DNA from 3 places in the Lysinibacillus sp. CD3-6 genome. Region 1 is predicted to be linked to each of the others. Evidence: predicted binding sites of a transcription regulator. Region 1 holds the regulator's gene; each other region holds the start of a gene.
What was found. The regulator CtsR, encoded in region 1, represses protease genes until heat stress. The targets are predictions, from matches to a motif close to ATGGTCAATAAAGGTCAAACA.
Positions count from the first base shown of each region.

Region 2: a site for CtsR is predicted at 1,240-1,260, ahead of FH508_RS03490 (ATP-dependent Clp protease ATP-binding subunit). Genes of this name have one in related genera too.
Region 3: a site for CtsR is predicted at 1,208-1,228, ahead of clpP (ATP-dependent Clp endopeptidase proteolytic subunit ClpP). Genes of this name have one in related genera too.

Region 1 covers NZ_CP085880.1:4,648,487-4,650,751, forward strand. Annotated here, with positions in the region: gene FH508_RS23105 (protein-arginine kinase McsB) at 1-8, opposite strand, end outside; gene FH508_RS23110 (UvrB/UvrC motif-containing protein) at 5-547, opposite strand; gene FH508_RS23115 (CtsR family transcriptional regulator) at 561-1,031, opposite strand; gene FH508_RS23120 (DUF4870 domain-containing protein) at 1,333-1,638, opposite strand; gene FH508_RS23125 (class I SAM-dependent methyltransferase) at 1,763-2,265, shown strand, end outside.
Region 2 covers NZ_CP085880.1:779,411-781,675, reverse strand. Annotated here, with positions in the region: gene FH508_RS03490 (ATP-dependent Clp protease ATP-binding subunit) at 1-1,185, opposite strand, end outside; gene FH508_RS03485 (Crp/Fnr family transcriptional regulator) at 1,444-2,139, shown strand.
Region 3 covers NZ_CP085880.1:3,998,834-4,001,098, forward strand. Annotated here, with positions in the region: gene FH508_RS19850 (basic amino acid ABC transporter substrate-binding protein) at 1-426, opposite strand, end outside; tRNA gene FH508_RS19855 (tRNA-Arg) at 932-1,006, opposite strand; gene clpP (ATP-dependent Clp endopeptidase proteolytic subunit ClpP) at 1,314-1,901, shown strand; gene FH508_RS19865 (HPr family phosphocarrier protein) at 2,082-2,265, opposite strand, start outside.

The DNA of each region.
Region 1 (2,265 bases):
ATCATCATGACACATCACCACCTTCGAATTGTAGCTGCTGCTCAAGATCTTTTGCCTTGTCACGAAGCTTCGCCGCTTCCTCAAATTGTTCCTCGTCCACCGCATCCTTCATGCGTTTCCGAATATCTTCAATCTGTTTTTTAATGACAAAAACATTGTTTTGAGCACCAGGCATTTTACCGATATGCTGCGGTCCAGCTTGAATCCGATTAAACAGCTTTGGCAAATGCTCGCTAAATGTGTCATAACAACTAGGGCAACCGAATTTACCCTCTTTCAAAAATCGCTTATACGTAAATCCACATTGTGGACATGTTTGTTGCTGAGGTGGCGCTTGCTGTTTTTCACCGACTTTTTGCCATGTAGGTGAGCCAAACCAGTTGGATAATAATTGTTGAATCGATACAGGCTCTTGTTTAAACTCTGCATGGAACGGATGGAACTGTGAGGCACAGACATCGCAATAATGGTGTTCCATCTTCTGCCCATTTTGTACTTGTGTCACAGTTACTGTTGCATTGCGCTGCTTGCAATGTTCGCAAATCATTTCCATCACCTCTTTATTTTTGCTTTTCATATTTAATGGTTGTTAACATCGCTCGCAAAATTTTCGCACGAATGCTATCCCGTAAAGGTAGTTGTAAATCTAAAGTCGAACGATCAACCGCTGCTAACATTAATTTCGCTTCTCGCTTTGAAATTACCTGCTCGTCAATTAAACGATATACTAAACCTTCTGCAACCGTTTGCGAGGCTCCTCTTTCAATTTGCAAGAGCACATCATCTATTAGATCAATTTGTGAGTTTGCACGGACACGTAAAATACGAATGTATCCACCGCCACCCCGTTTACTTTCAACGAGGTAACCCCGCTCGGCTGTAAATCTTGTATTGATTACATAATTTATTTGTGAGGGCACACATTGAAATTTATCAGCAATTTCACTACGTTTGATTTCAATATGCCCTTCTCCACCTAATTCAAGTACTTGCTTTAAGTAGCCTTCTATGATGTCTGAAATATTACGCACTTTAAGAATACACCTCGCTTACCTCACTGACTTTGACTATCTTTGACTATCTTTGAGTATATTATACAAAACGCTTGAAAATAATTGCAATTATTTCGCACAAAGATTTGTGTAAAGCGCATGGATATGACATATTGCCTTCATCATGACGTGCTTTTAGTTGTGTGTAAAAAAGCGCATGGACTACTAAGAAAATACTTGTCCGCTAAAAATATTACTCGTTCTTGTCTATAATGTACCCTTTTTGCTTAAAGAAAAAACGCAAGCATATGCTCATAGCATATACTTGCGTCGTTAAAAATTATACCCAGCGACCAACGATTGGATAACGCCAAGGTTCATCTGAAAAGGCCTTCACGATTCCGATAATAGGTACGATGTATACCATAGCGATGAATATTAGTAAGAACGGTAAACCGATTAATACAAATGATAGGATACCAGCAATTACAATCAATATGCCCATCACGATTTGGAACAATAGCGCTTGCACCGAAAAACTTTTCACTTCTTCATCAGAACTAATTAGGAAAAATAAAATCGGCACTAAAAATGGCGCAAAAAACGCACTGGCATGTATGATTACCTTAGACCATTTTGTTTCCATATATATCAACCTTCCTTTATGGTGTGTCATTATGATTAATACTTCTATTTACGGAACTATACGCAAAATAGTTTCAAAAGCTGCTTAAATTTTTAAAACTTTTTTGAAAGGTATGTGATACTAGATGGAATTTAATAACACGCTTGCGAACGAATATGAAAAGGGTATAAGAAGGACATTACCAAGTTACGATGCCATGCTACGTTTAACGAAAGCTTTTTATCAATCCACACTGCAAGAGCAAGCAAGTTTTTTAGTTGTAGGCTCAGGTAGTGGTAATGAAATTATACAGTTAGCCGAGCATAGACCCGATTGGTCATTTGTCGGTATAGATCCGTCTGAAGCAATGTTGAAAATTGCAGAAAACCGTCTGCAATCATTACCAAATGATATTTCTCTACTACAAGGCACAATACTAACTGCATCGGTTCCAGCAATGCACTTTGATGCGGCGAGCTGTATATTAGTACTCCATTTTATTGAATCCTACGAGGAGAAACTTGCTACCTTAAAAGAAATTGCACAACGTTTAAAATCTGGTGCACCATTTGTTCTTGTTTCTAAATACGGACAACTTAACTCCGCTGAAACAGAGCTCCAATTTGACCTATGGCGCGCATATTGGCA
Region 2 (2,265 bases), 940 kb from region 1:
ACGAGATACAATTGAAGCAATCTCATCAGAAGTAACTTCCTCACGCAAAATACGTGTCTCACTACCTTTTTCTAAATGTTTTTCCATCTCTTGAAGCTCTTTTTCAAGGGCAGGAATTTTCCCATGTCGTAATTCAGCTGCTTTATTTAAATCATATTTACTTTCCGCTTCATCTAAATCACGACGATATTTATCAAGTAATTCACGTTTTTTCTGGATGCCTTGCAATGCTTCTTTCTCTGCTTCCCATTGTTTACGCATACCTTCTGATGAATCTTTAAGTTTTGTTAACTCTTCTTGTAATTGCTCCAGACGTTTTTTACTAGCTTCATCTTTTTCCTTACGTAATGCTTGTTCTTCAATCTCTAATTGCATTATTCGACGAGTCACCGCATCTAATTCTTGTGGCATTGAATCGATTTCTGTACGGATCATTGCGCATGCCTCATCAATTAAATCAATCGCTTTATCTGGTAAAAAACGCTCTGTAATATAGCGATTTGAAAGCTCAGCCGCCGCTACAATTGCCCGATCATGAATACGAACCGCATGATGCAGTTCAAAGCGTTCTTTTAAGCCACGTAATATAGAAACAGTATCTTCAATAGATGGTTCACGAACAAGCACTTGTTGGAAGCGACGTTCTAATGCGGGATCTTTTTCAATATACATACGATATTCATCTAGTGTAGTAGCACCTATACAGTGAAGCTCACCACGTGCAAGCATCGGTTTTAACATATTGCCAGCATCCATTGCTCCATCTGTTTTACCAGCACCAACAATCGTATGGATTTCATCGATAAATAAAATAATGCGCCCTTCAGATTCTTTCACTTCTTTTAATACGCCTTTTAATCGTTCTTCAAATTGACCACGATAACTTGCACCCGCTATTAATGCGCTCATATCAAGCTCGTACAATACACACTCTTTTAATCCTTCTGGAACATCACCTTTTACAATACGTTGTGCTAACCCTTCGACAATGGCTGTTTTACCTACCCCTGGTTCACCGATTAATACTGGGTTATTTTTCGTTTTACGTGTTAAAATTCGAATGACATTGCGAATTTCTTCATCACGTCCAATTACTGGGTCCATTTTGCCGTTTTTTACTTCTTCTACTAAGTTACGACCAAATTGCTCTAATGGTTTTTTATCATCAGTTTGTTGAAATTGCATTGTAGCACTCCTCTTCTCTTTTTATATCTTTACCCTAATTTAATTTCAATTAAAAGTTTGACCTTTTTTGACTAACTTTATTTTACAACAATCGACAAACCGTAGCAAAAAAAAAGCTCAAAAATTTTTTACTGAAAAATGGAAAATTACGTTATAATAGTGGTATGTTTCGTTGTTTTAGTATATCGAAATGATTATCGTCATCCTTTTGTAATACAGGTAATTTCTATTACAAAAAGAAAGAGATGTGTTTGATATATGGTACTAATGGATAATATCCAAGAGAAAATGCATGCACTTTTTCAAAACAATGGTGTTTTTATTAAAGTGAATAAAGATAGTAAAATTTTCTTAGAAGGGGAACGAGCTAAAGAGATTTATTATATTAAAACAGGTGCTATTTCGATTAGCCAGGAAACCGAGAGTGGCAAGGAATTAACAATTCGAATTTGCGGTCCTGATAGTATAATTGGTGAAGGCTCATTATTTTGTAACCTTACTTATTTTTCGATGACAGCTAAAGTTTTAGAAACTTCAACGTTGTATGTTTTAAGTCGTAAATCATTAGAGCATCTTTTAGTGGAGCAGCCACATTTAATGGTAGAGTATATGAAATGGTTGCAAACAGAAAATTTAAAATATCAAAGCCGACTACGTGATTTAGTGTTAAATGGTAAAAAAGGTGCTTTATTTTCAACATTAATTCGCCTTTCAAATACTTATGGCAAGCCATTAGAAAATGAGTCCATTTTTATCGATTTTCCATTAACGAATTCAGAAATTGCGAATTTATGTGCTACAAGTAGAGAAATGATTAACCGTATGTTGAATGATCTAAAAAAGCATCACATTCTATCCTTCGAAAAAGGTTATATTACAATTCTTGATTTACAATATTTAAAAAATGAAATTGCCTGTGAAAATTGCCCATTACAAATTTGCCGTATAGACTGATTTATTAACTATAGCGCGTCGTATGTAGGCCATTTGTGATTTCATTTTGTCTACTTAACAGTAAAAAATAAATAAAAAATCCCCGCTTACAGTTATGTGCAAGCAGGGATTTTTTATTCATCTCGT
Region 3 (2,265 bases), 650 kb from region 1:
TGACGTAATATCTGAATCCTCTTTAACTACGATTAATAATTGAGATTCATAGTATGGCTCTGTAAAATCGAATGACGCCTTACGTTCTTCATTAATTGTAATCCCCGATGCACCGATGTGTGTTTCACCATTTTTAATTGTTTGGAATACAGGCTCCCACCCGATGTTTTCCCATTCCACTTTAAAGCCCATTTCATCTGCAATCGCTTGCAAAATATCGACATCTAATCCTACAATATTCCCTTTATCGTCAATCGATTCAAATGGTGCAAAAGTAGCCTCTGTACCTACCTTATAAACTTTGTCCTTACCGCCACCATCAGAAACTGCGTCGCCAGAAGATGCATCTTCTTTTGCACCACAGCCTACTAGCACTAGCGTAAATGCTGCTACAACCATTAATAACGTCCAAAAACGTTTTTTCATAGTTTTTCCCCCTATACAATTAATATTTTCCGACTAATTCAATTTTATCAATTCGGAAATGTTAGACTATTAGGTCAATTATAGTGTCAATAGAGGGGATATACAATACGATTTCGTATAAAAGTGATTATTTTTTCATAATAATTAATTTTATAATACAAAACGTAGAGAAATTATGTAATAAAAACAATATCTATGTCTGAAAATGTATACTTATGCAATATTAAGATGATTTTTATGCTAAATTTAGATATTTTTGACCACAAAAAAAGAATCCTCTCAGATAGGATTCTTCTTTTGTGCTAGCAATGCTAGCTTCACGATCAGTATGTTCACTAAAAAACTTTTTGGAGTTATTGCTTTTGATGGTTTAGAAAGGAATCATAATGGGAATAATGCCTACGGGACAGATTTCCACCATATTCCTCTCTTTCTCCATTAAGCAGGCTGCTAAGCAACTTAATAGGAGAATCGAGCTATAAAAGTAAATCAATTCATCAGTAAATGGCGCCCTCGGAGGGAATCGAACCCCCAGTGCAAGAACCGGAATCTTACGTGTTATCCATTACACCACGAGGGCAATTGAACATAAAAAAAAAGTACTCACTCTTAGGCTTTACGGTAAAGCATCATGTAGATAACCCTCATTGTAGAAGCATACCTGCAAAATAGTGTACTGTACTTTAACTTACGACCTTTCCATTATACAAACCTATTGCCCACAATTCAACTATAATTTAAAATTTTTATTAGGGATTTTATTTCTTAATATCAGCGTTAATATTTGACCTTCCCTGACTATAATGTGTATGATAAGGTTACAACTGAAATATAATGGATGATTTCAGTAAAAGTATTCGAATTTAGCTTTTTAAGGAGGATTTAACATGAATTTAATTCCTACAGTTATTGAACAAACAAGTCGTGGTGAGCGTGCTTATGACATTTATTCACGACTACTAAAAGACCGTATTATCCTATTAGGAAGTGCAATTGATGACAACGTTGCAAACTCAATCGTTGCGCAGCTTCTATTTTTAGAAGCAGAAGATCCAGATAAAGACATTTCTCTTTACATTAACTCACCAGGTGGTTCTATTACAGCTGGTATGGCAATCTACGATACAATGCAATTCATCAAGCCAAAAGTACAAACAATTTGTATTGGTATGGCTGCATCAATGGGTGCGTTCCTACTTGCTGCTGGTGAACCTGGTAAACGCTATGCATTACCAAATGCAGAAGTAATGATTCACCAACCACTTGGCGGTGCACAAGGTCAAGCGACTGAAATTGAAATTGCTGCAAAACGCATTTTATTCCTTCGTGAAAAATTAAATGGTATTTTATCTGAACGTACTGGTCAGCCACTAGAAGTCATCTCACGAGATACTGATCGTGATAACTTCATGACAGCTGAACGTGCTAAAGAATACGGCTTAATCGACCACATTTTTGTACGTAACGAACGTTAATTAGAAAAACCCGCTAAGTCCAGATGACTTAGCGGGTTTTTTATGTGTGCCAGGCACTCGAACAATTCTGAATCTTTCGAATTGCACTAGTGACTGACACTCAAAATACAGTGCCCGTGGAAATCCACAGCGTTGATGCTAAAAACCCTCTAAGTCCAGGTGACTTAGAGGGTTTTTTATTTAGTCTTCTTTTTCAATAAGAGCAGCTAATGATGTAACCGCTTGCTCTGCATCGCTACCTTCACTGCTTAAAACAACTTTCGTACCTTTAGCAATCGCTAAGCTCATTACACCCATAATGGATTTGGCATTTACTTTTTTCTCATCTTTCTCAAGAAAAATATCAGCACTAAAACGATTTGCT